DNA from 3 places in the Phyllobacterium sp. RCAM01083 genome. Region 3 is predicted to be linked to each of the others. Evidence: riboswitches for the same ligand, from Rfam matches in the RefSeq annotation. Region 3 holds a riboswitch; each other region holds the start of a gene.

Region 1 (3,555 bases), on a different contig from region 3:
GATCAGCATGCGCCCGCCCGCACGCAAGGCGCGTGCGGCCTCGCGAATGGCCTCGGCAGGATTGTCGAGGAAGTGCAGCACCTGATGAACGGTCACCAGATCGAAGGACTCCCGGTCAACCGGCAGCGAATAGACATCGCCCTGGCGGACCTGCGCATTGGTGATGCCCGACCGGTCAAGATTGGAGCGGGCAATGGTCAGCATGTCGCGATTGATATCGATGCCGACACCGCGCACGTAAAGCGGGGCAAACAGTTCAAGAAGACGGCCGGTGCCGGTGCCCACGTCAAGCATCGCCTGGAACGGCGTGCGCCCGATGATCTTCGTCAGCGCGGCTTCCACCGCGCCATCCGGCACATGCAGCGAACGGATAGCGTCCCAGCTGGTGGCATTGGCACTGAAATAGGCGGCGGCCCGCTCACGGCGCTGCAGCTTCACCGAGCCGAGCCGCTCGATATCACGCTCCAGCAATGGATCGGACACATCAAGACGATCAAGCAGGATTCGGGCGATATCGCCAACCACCAGGGATTCAGCGAGGCGGAAATAGGCCCAGGACCCCTCCTGATAACGGTTGATCAGATTGGCTTCGAACAGCAGCTTGAGATGGCGGGAGACGCGCGGCTGCGACTGCCCGAGGATGGAGGTCAGATCGGAAACCGTCAGATCCCCCCGGGACAACAGCGCCAGAATGCGCAGGCGGCTGGGTTCCGCCGCTGCTTTCAGCGTATCGACCATCAGGTCAAGATTGAGATCACGTTTGTCCATCAAGGTATCCTCAAAAGATATAAAGATATGTTTATGTGAGAAATACAGATTTGGCAAGTTTTGTTTTTCCGTTGACGGCAAATTTTGTCGCGTCTGAAATAGGCTGGTATATCGATCAGCGAATCGGCGGGAAGACAGTGCAATGAGTTCAGGAACCAACCGCCAAAGGGCCATCGGCAAGGCGCTGACGCTGCTTTTGCCGGCCGTGCCCTATTCGGATTCCGAGCCCATACGCGCTGCCGCCACGGCACCGCACATGAAAAGCCTGCCGCCACCCATTGCGGTGTGGCTGGCCACGGTCGCCCATGTCCGCCATCTGCACACGGACTACGATGCGCTGCGCGACGAGGGCTATGACAAGGAGTCGGCCCGCTTCTTCGTGCTCGAGGCGATCAACCGGAAATTGACGGAATGGCGGGCGACGCGGCTGCTGGATCCGGACGAGGACGATCCGAGCTGACTTCGGCGCCGGCATTCCACTGATCTTCATAGATGAGCTGGTCCAGCGGCAGCCGTTCGCGCCAGCCGCGCTTTTGCAGCTCCGGCTGATCGTAGAGCTGGTCGACATAGCCGATGCAGAGATAGGCGATGATCTCGACATGATCGGGGATGGCCAGAATGCGGCGCATGTCCCGGTCGTGGTAGATGCTGACCCAGCCGACGCCGATGCCTTCCGCCCGCGCCGCCAGCCACAGGTTCTGCACGGCACAGACGGTGCTGTAGACATCCATCTGCCGGTTATGGGTGCGCCCCAGAACGACATCGCCGCCGCGTGTCCGGTCGCAGGTGATGCACAGATTGACCGGCGCCTTCACGATGCCCTCAAGCTTCAGCGACGCGTAGAGCGCCTGGCGCTCGTCGGTGAACATGGCCTTTGCTTCGGCATTGGCGCGGGTAAAGGCCTGATGCACCTCGGCCTTGCGTGCCGCATCGCGGATGAGAATGAAATTCCACGGCTGCATGAACCCCACCGACGGCGCGTGATGGGCGGCATCGAGCAGCCGCAGCAGCACATCGTCGTCGACGGGCCTTGGCAGGAACTGGTCGCGCACATCGCGGCGGGTATGGATGGCTTTGTAGACGGCGGCGCGCTCGTCCGCGGAAAAATCGGCGGCGGCCACGGGACCACAGGCAGAGTCGTGCATCGTTTGCTCCCAACAATGCGAGGGCCAGATTGCCCTGACCCCTGACACCTCCCCGCTGTCCGTGCGGTTTCGGCTATCCGGTCCGGCCGGTCTTCTGACTGAGGTTCACCTGAACCGCGCGCCTTCCGGGTTTCCCCGTGGCAAACTGCGCGGCCCATCCCCTATACAGCGTTGGGCACGTGCCGGATTTGCACCGGCTTCCCGATTCTCCTGCATGCAGGCACCGGACCTGCATTCCATTCGCCACAGATCGGCGAAGGACGCAAGCGTCAGCCGGGATAAATCCATTGCTCCGGCAGGCGCGCATCGATTTTTTCGCCGGAACGGATGATTCCCGGTACTTCAACCCAGACGACGATGCCACGCAGCCGCTTCGACGCCTTGACGAAGTCAAGCGCCGTCGCGGTGTGATCCGCCGTCTGCGCCCGCTCGGCGATGGAACGGCCGGCGACCTTGCACGGCGCGTTCTGCCCGTCGACCTTCAGCGTCACTCCGCCTTCGAAGAACAGCAGCGTGCGCGGCGGCAGCATGGAAAGCGAGGGAATGCCATCGACAACCATGTTGGCACCGATCCATTCGGGTTTGACTTCCGCAAGGCCCATGGCGCTGGCAATCATTGCAAGCTCGTCGGCCGCCAGAACGGAAATATGCCGTTCGTTGCGCATCTCCGTTCCGCGCGGATACCAAGGTTCTCGTCCGCCGGACCGGCGCGTCAGGCCGGCATGATAATCGCCGCGGATGCCTTCAAAGGTGAGATCGAGCGTGTCCGTGGCAGCGGTGACAAAACTGTCTTTCGGCGCCTGGAACAGGCCGCTCACCCGCCCAACAATCTTGCGGGCCGGAAGGATGTCCGTTCTGGTTGCGAAAAGATCTGTCATGACGGCACTCCGGTGAAATCAGCCGCATCTTAGGAAAATTGCTTGTTAAAACCAGCCAATATCACTGATGGAAACGTCAAAATTGGTGATGGGAGGGCGTTGCCGCCCTCCCGGTCGCATCAGCGTGTCAGAGGCTTGTAGCTCGGACGCTTCGGATTGACGCTGTCCGGTCCGAGACGACGGATCTTGTCGTTCTCATAGTCCTGGAAGTTGCCTTCGAACCATTCGACGTGGCTGTCGCCTTCGAAGGCCAGGATGTGCGTCGCCAGCCGGTCGAGGAACATGCGGTCGTGGCTGATGATAACGGCGCAGCCGGCGTATTTTTCCAGCGCGTCTTCCAGAGCCGCCAGCGTTTCGGTGTCAAGATCGTTGGTCGGTTCGTCGAGCAGCAGGACATTGCCGCCGGACTGCAGCATCTTGGCAAGATGCACGCGGTTACGCTGACCGCCGGAGAGATTGCCGACCTTCTGCTGCTGGTCGCCGCCCTTGAAGTTGAACGCCGAGACATAGGCGCGCGAATTCATCTCGTTCTTGCCGATCTTGATGATTTCATTGCCGCCGGAGATTTCTTCCCAGACATTCTTCTCCGCCGCGAGGTGATCGCGGCTCTGGTCGACATAACCGAGATGAACCGTTTCACCGACGCGGATCGAGCCGGAATCCGGCTTTTCCTGTCCGGTGATCATCTTGAACAGCGTGGTCTTACCCGCACCGTTCGGACCGATGATGCCGACAATGCCGCCGGGCGGCAGCTTGAAGGTCAG
Region 2 (3,555 bases), on a different contig from region 3:
GCCGTCCTTGCGCCAGTAAAGCGAGAACGTCCAGCGCGGCAGGCTCTCGCCCGGATACCACTTGCCCTGCCCGTAGTGCAGAAAACCACCCGGCGCAAAACGCTCGCGCAGCCGCCGGATCAGCTTGTCGGCCTTTTCGCGCTTGGTCGGCCCGACCGCATCGGTGTTCCATTCGCCCGATTCGAAATCGTCGATGGACACGAATGTGGGCTCGCCGCCCATAGTCAGGCGCACATCCCTCTCGTTCAGGATCGCGTCCACCTTTTCGCCGAGCGCATCGAGCGCATTCCAGGATTCGTCGGAAAAGGGCTTGGTGATGCGCGGGTGCTCGGATACGCGCGTCACCCGCATATCGAAACCGAATTCCACATTGGCGAATTCCGCCATGCCGGAAATCGGTGCGGCATTGCGGTAATGCGGGGTGGCGGCAAGCGGTACGTGGCTTTCACCGGTCAGAAGCCCGGAGGTGGGGTCGAGACCGATCCAGCCCGCCCCCGGCAGGTAGACTTCGCACCAGGCATGCAGATCGGTGAAATCCTTGTCCGTTCCGGCGGGACCATCGATGGCGACAAGATCGGGCTTCAGCTGGATGAGATAGCCGGAGACGAACCGCGCGGCAAAACCGAGATTGCGCAACACCTGCACCAGCAGCCAGCTTGAATCCCGGCACGATCCCGAGCGCAGGTTCAAGGTTGCGTCCGGTTCCTGAACCCCGGTTTCCATGCGGATGACATAGCCGATCTCGCGCTGGATACGTGCGTTGAGATCAACGACGAAATTCACCGTGTTCGTCGGGCTGCGATCGATGGTTGCAAGGAAAGCCGAAACCAGCGGTCCTGCCGGTTCCGGTTTCATATAGATCGACAGGTCGTCGCTGATCTCTTCGGGATAGCTGAACGGCCAGGTCTCGGCGACCGGTTCGACGAAGAAATCGAATGGATTGTAGACGGTCATATCAGCGACGAGATCGACCTCGATCTTCAGCTCCGTCACCGGTTCGGGAAAGACGAAGCGGGCGAGGAAATTGCCGTAGGGGTCCTGCTGCAGGTTGACGAAATGATTGGCCGGACTGACTTTCAGGGAATGACTGAGAACTTTTGTCCGGGAATGGGGTGCCGGCTGGAGCCGGATGATCTGCGGCCCGAGCATGATGGGCCGGTCATACCTGTAGTGTGTCAGATGATAGACTGCTGCGTGAATTGCCATATCGCCTCAAAAGTCTGATTCAAAAAACTGCGGTTCCACAAATGCTCCCAGCACTCTAACGCGTTACCGGCCAATTGAAATCTTTCATTTGCCAAAAATTTTGGCAGCGGCAAAAATTGCCGCATAAACGTGCTTGCAACTGCGCGGCTGGCCGCATAGCATCCGCGCCGATGGTTTCTTCCGCACGACAACGCGGGAGATGAAAAGGGAACACGGTGAGGCGTACCCAAAAGGGACCGAGACCGTGGCTGCCCCCGCAACTGTAAGCGGTGAGCGATGCCTGACATGCCACTGACCGGAAGGTCGGGAAGGCAAGGCGAAGCTGAGACCCGCGAGCCAGGAGACCTGCCATCTCATCTACAATTCGAACCGGACGGGGTGTGCCGGGAGCGATGCGATGTCCTCTCCCGCATTGTCGCGATGGTGCATTGGCCGCGTTCCCCTAACCTTTGTCCACAAGGCAAGGCACCGGCATGACCACGCCAAGACCCGATCACCAGATTATCGTCTGCACCCTGTGCAAGGCGGTCGACGGCCTGTCACGACCGGGACAGGCCCTTGCCCACAGGCTGCAGGCGGAACTCGATGGCCAGCTCGGCTATGAGGTGCGCGGTGTTGGCTGCATGGCGGGCTGCGAACGACCCTGCACGGTGGCGTTCCGGGCGCCCGGCAAGGCGCAATATCTCTTCGGCGATATCGATCCCGCCACGGACTTTGCCGATCTTCTGGACTTCGCCCGGATGTATCACGCGCTCGCCGATGGCTGGTCCAAGGCATCACAGCGCCCGCAAGGCCTTTGGGACAAGACTCTCGCACGCATTCCGGCGCACCTATGATACATCAGGCATTGACCAATGTTATAACGTTACTATACGAGAACGACGCGTCCGCGATAACGCGACGACGTTTACCGGTTGGGATTTGACACCATGTGCCTTGCCTGCAGTCACGGATATCCGCCCATGAGCCATGTTGCCCTGCGTGCCGACGAGGTGACGTTCCGCACCGCCGGCCAGACGCTGGTGGACGAGGTATCGCTCGACATCGTGCGCGGCGCGCGACTTGCCATTATCGGGCCGAATGGCGCGGGGAAATCCACGCTTTTGCGCATGCTGGCCGGGCTGCTGCGCCCCTCCTCCGGCAACGTCCATCTCGACGGTACGGCAATAGACCGGCTGCCGCCGAAGGAACGGGCCAGGAGATTTGCCTTCGTCGGCCAGACCGACATGCCGGACCCGCAATTGCTGGTTGACGATTATGTCTCCCTTGGCCGCATTCCGCACACCGGCACCCTGACCAAGGCGAAGGACCGGGATATCGTGACGGAAGCCCTGCTCCGCGCCGGGATCGCCGCGTTTTCGCGCCGTCCCATCGGCTCGCTCTCCGGCGGCGAAAGGCAGCGCGTGCAGCTGGCGCGCGCCATCGCCCAGCAGCCTGACATCCTGTTTCTCGACGAACCCACCAATCACCTCGACCCGAAGGCGCGCAGCGAATTGCTGGCGCTGGTGGCCGGTCTCAATGTGACTGTTATAGCGGTGCTGCACGACCTGCCGCTGGTGGCGCCGTTTGCCACCCACGTTGCCGTCATGCATGCCGCCCAGCTCGTCGCCGCCGGCACGCCCGACGAAACGCTGACGCCGCGCATCGTCAGCGATGTCTTCGATCTCGATGTCCTGCGCCTGCGCCATCCCTCGCAGGATCGCGATCTCATGGTGTTCGAAGCACCCGGACCAACCACAAAACAAACTGCTCAGCTACGGAGAATTTGATGAAAAGAATGCTGCTCGCCCTCGCCTTGTCGGCGCTGTCCGCCCCCGCATGGGCGTTTCCCGTGACGGTCGACAGTTGCGGCAAGCCCGTCACCTTCGAGGCCGCGCCCAAGCGTGCGGTCATCCAGGACATCAACATGAGCGAAATGGCCTTCGCCCTGCACCTGCAATCCTCGATGGTCGGGGTTTCGGGCATTACCGGCTGGTACAAGCTCGACGACGCCTTCAAGAAACAGCTGGGCGCCATTCCCGAGCTTGCGCCGAAATATCCGACCCTTGAAAATCTCATTGCGGCGGAACCGGATTTCTTCTTCGCCGGCTGGAATTACGGCATGAAGCCGGGCGGTGAGGTCACCCCCGACACGCTGGCGCCGCACGGCATCAAGACACTTGAACTGACCGAAAGCTGCATCCATCTCGACAAGTCCCGGCCCGCCGCCACCATGGACCTGCTCTATGGCGACATGGAAAAGCTCGGCAAGATTTTCGATAGGGAAGACGAGGCGAATAAACTCGTCAGCGCCTGGAAGACAGAACTCGCGGCGATCAAGACAAAGATCGGCGACAAGAGCGGCACCCG
Region 3 (3,555 bases):
TTGCGCAGATCGAGGAACTCCTCGATGTCGACATGCCAGGTCTCGAGATAGGCGCAGACCGCGCCCTTGCGCTTGCCGCCCTGATTGACCGCGATGGCCGTATCATTGGCCACTTTCAGGAACGGTACAACGCCCTGGCTTTCACCGTTGGTTCCCTTGATATGGGCGCCAAGGCCACGCACGGGCGTCCAGTCATTGCCAAGACCGCCGGAATATTTTGCCAGAAGCGCATTGTCCTTCACCGCCTTGAAGATGCCATCGAGATCGTCGGCGACGGTGGTCAGGAAGCAGGAGGACAGCTGCGGGCGCAACGTGCCCGAATTGAACAAGGTCGGGGTGGAAGCCATGAAGTCGAACGACGACAGCAGATCGTAGAATTCGATGGCGCGTGCTTCCCGGTCGATCTCACGGGTGGCGAGGCCCATGGCAACGCGCATCAGGAAGGCCTGTGGCAGTTCGAACCGGATACCGCGTGTCTGCTGGAGATAACGATCATACAATGTCTGCAGGCCAAGATACTGGAACTGCAGGTCGCGTTCCGGCTTCAGAGCGGCTGATATTTTCCGCAGGTCGAAGCGGGCGAGTTCCGGATCGAGCAGTTCGGCTTCAATGCCGGCCTTCACATAGGCGGGGAAATAATCGGCGTATCGCTCCGCCATTTCATGCTGGGTCGCCTGTTCGGGCCTGCCGAAGACAAAGCTCAAGGCTTCGCGGCGCAGTTTGTCGAGAAGCAGCCGCGCGGTGACAAAGGAATAGTTCGGTTCTGTTTCAACGAGTGTGCGTGCAGCCAGAATGGGCGCAAGCGACAATTCATCGAGCGTGATACCGTCGTAAAGATTGCGCTGGGTTTCGCTGAGGATCGGTGCGGCGCTGACCCCCTCAAGTCCTTCACAGGCTTCATCGATGATGCGGGCGAGGCGCGCCGCATCGAGCGGTGCCCTGGTTCCGTCGAGGAGCGTAACGCTCAGCGACGGGCCGGTTGTGGCCACGGGTTCCACCAGTTTTGCGCGTTCTCTCGCGCGTTCTTCCCGATAGAGCACGTAAGCACGCGCAACCTTGTGGTTTTCGCTGCGCATGAGGGCAAGTTCGACCTGATCCTGCACATCCTCGATGTGGAACAGACGGCCTTCACTGCTGCGGCGCTTCAATGTTGTCACGATGTCGGCGGTCAAGCCTTCGACGACATCGTGCACACGGCGCGAACCGGCAGCGACATTACCTTCGACGGCGAGGAAGGCTTTGGTGAGAGCAACGGTGATTTTCAGCGGGTCGAAGGGCGTGACCGAGCCATTGCGGCGAATGACGCGATAGCCGGGCTCGCTGGATGATGGCAGCAATTCGGCGGGACGAACCGGCGACTGACCGTCGACGCGGGTGGTTTGAAGAGAAAGAGACATGTGCTTATACCCCAAATGTTGGGGGCAAAGGTCGAGCGCACGCGTGCAAGAATCCGGTCAGCTTGCGGCCGACCATTGCAAGCGACACACCGGGACACCCCGCCCGTGGACGTTCATCATGTCATGGCAGGTCTCCTGGCTCACAGGTCGACGCTGGTGTCGGCCTTCCCGAAGCGCGGCTCCAGTGGCATTGTCGACAACAACTCGCTGTTTACAGTTGCGGGGGCAGCGCCGGTATCAATGTCCAGGACATTTCACCGGCTTCCCTCTTAGCTCCCGGTCTTGCGACTCGGGGAGAACCATAACATCTATATTTAGTATCAAATCACCGTTTTTAGTCAATAGGTGGATGGCGGCATCTTCACTTGCTCAGAACACTGCGGATTGCGGCAAGACGAACGGCACGGATTTTCCGGGCAGACCGCCCACCTTGAGCGCACATTCATAGACGCGCAGGATGCGGTCATCGGTCAAGACCTCCATGGGGGTGCCCACAGAATCGGCCCTCCCCCTGTGCATGACCACCACCCGGTCGGCAAACATGGAGGTGAGGTTGAGGTCATGCAGGATCGCGATGACCCCGCCACCGCGATCGGCAAAGTCGCGGGCAATCTGCATGATGATCAGCTGATGTTTGATATCGAGGCTCGATACCGGCTCATCGAGGAACAGAAAGCGCGGCTGGCCGTCGAGCACCGGCTGCCAGACCTGGCAGAGGACGCGCGCCAGTTGCACCCGCTGCTGCTCGCCGCCGGAGAGTTCCTGATAGAACCGCCCGCCGAAACCCGCGAGGTCAACGCGCTCAAGCGCTTCATCGGGCAGTGTGTCCACGTTGTGGCGCGAAACACCGGAGCGGCCGCTGGTCATGCCCAGCTTGACGATCTCACGCACGGTAAACGGGAAGGACAGCGAGGTGGATTGCGGCAGGATCGCCCGCATGGTTGCCATCTGCCAGAGCTTCAGCCGGTCGATCGGCGTGCCGTTGATGCTGATGACGCCCTCATGCGGCAGATCACCGGAGAGTGCGCGCATCAGGGTCGTTTTGCCTGACCCGTTGGGGCCGACGATAACTGTGAATGCGCCGGCCTGCGCATCAAAGGATACGTCCTCGACGATTCTGTTTCGGCCGAGGGATACGAAGACATCGGAAACACGGATCATGGTCAGAGGTCCAGAATGCCGCGGCGGCGCAGCAATATCCACAGGAAGAACGGTGCGCCGACGGCTGCCGTGACGATGCCGATCGGCAGTTCCGATGGCGCAACAATCGTTCGGCTGACCGCATCGGCAATCAGCAGCAGGCTGGCGCCAAGGAGGGCGGCGGCCGGCAGGAGATAGCGATGATCGGGACCGATCACGAGGCGCAGCAGATGCGGAACGACGACGCCGACAAAGCCGATGCCGCCACTGACCGCAACCGATGCGCCGGTGGCCGCAGCGACGGTGACAATGGCAATGCGTTTGAACCGCTGCACCGGGATGCCGAGATGGCTGGCCGATGCTTCCCCGAGGGCGAGCCCGTTGAGGCCGCGGGCGAGGAACGGTGAAATGACGAGGGCGAGCGCAATGAGCGGGCCTGATGCGGCGATCTTGACCCAATTGGCTCCCGCCAGCGATCCCAGCCCCCAGAATGTCAGATCGCGCAACTGTTTGTCGTCGGCGACATAGACCAGGACACCGATATAGGCGGCGGCCATGGCGCCGAGCGCAATACCGGCGAGCAGCATGGTGGCGATGGATGTCTGCCCGCGCCGCGTCGCGACGTGGTAGAGGATGAGCGTGAAGATGAGGGCGCCGAAGAAAGCGGCGAGCGGCAAGGCATAGAGACTGAACAGGGCGATCACCGGGGCGAGGAAGGTTCCGCCGAGAACGATGATGCTGACCGCGCCAAGCCCGGCGCCCGCCGAGACGCCGACGATGCCGGGGTCGGCCAGCGGATTGCGGAACAATCCCTGCATGACCGCGCCCGATACGGCGAGCGACGCGCCGATCAGCGCGCCGAGAATGACGCGGGGCAAGCGGATATCGTAAATGATGATGCGGTCGCGGACGGAGAGCGCATTGTCCGTGGTGTCGGATCCAGCAATCAGGGACTTCACGACGGAGAGGACAGATGCATCGGATGCACCAAAGGCAAGGCTGAAAAGGACTGTGGCAA

The links. A riboswitch is a leader RNA that binds a small molecule or an ion and turns the genes downstream of it on or off. The one in region 3 is predicted to bind cobalamin.
Region 1: it holds a riboswitch for cobalamin, as region 3 does, so the genes downstream of both, bluB (5,6-dimethylbenzimidazole synthase) here and ACZ25R_RS03655 (ribonucleoside-diphosphate reductase subunit alpha) in region 3, are expected to answer to the same signal.
Region 2: it holds a riboswitch for cobalamin, as region 3 does, so the genes downstream of both, ACZ25R_RS16315 (DUF1636 family protein) here and ACZ25R_RS03655 (ribonucleoside-diphosphate reductase subunit alpha) in region 3, are expected to answer to the same signal.

Annotation. Positions count from the first base shown of each region.
Region 1 covers NZ_JBVFZN010000005.1:415,424-418,978, reverse strand. Annotated here, with positions in the region: gene ACZ25R_RS08710 (ArsR/SmtB family transcription factor) at 1-768, opposite strand, end outside; gene ACZ25R_RS08705 (DUF2293 domain-containing protein) at 911-1,228, shown strand; gene bluB (5,6-dimethylbenzimidazole synthase) at 1,161-1,913, opposite strand; cobalamin riboswitch at 1,981-2,156, opposite strand; gene ACZ25R_RS08695 (MOSC domain-containing protein) at 2,183-2,791, opposite strand; gene ettA (energy-dependent translational throttle protein EttA) at 2,911-3,555, opposite strand, start outside.
Region 2 covers NZ_JBVFZN010000005.1:1,933,343-1,936,897, forward strand. Annotated here, with positions in the region: gene ACZ25R_RS16310 (transglutaminase family protein) at 1-1,206, opposite strand, end outside; cobalamin riboswitch at 1,361-1,573, shown strand; gene ACZ25R_RS16315 (DUF1636 family protein) at 1,680-2,042, shown strand; gene ACZ25R_RS16320 (ABC transporter ATP-binding protein) at 2,169-2,975, shown strand; gene ACZ25R_RS16325 (ABC transporter substrate-binding protein) at 2,975-3,555, shown strand, end outside.
Region 3 covers NZ_JBVFZN010000003.1:449,779-453,333, reverse strand. Annotated here, with positions in the region: gene ACZ25R_RS03655 (ribonucleoside-diphosphate reductase subunit alpha) at 1-1,397, opposite strand, end outside; cobalamin riboswitch at 1,506-1,716, opposite strand; gene ACZ25R_RS03650 (heme ABC transporter ATP-binding protein) at 1,767-2,558, opposite strand; gene ACZ25R_RS03645 (FecCD family ABC transporter permease) at 2,561-3,555, opposite strand, start outside.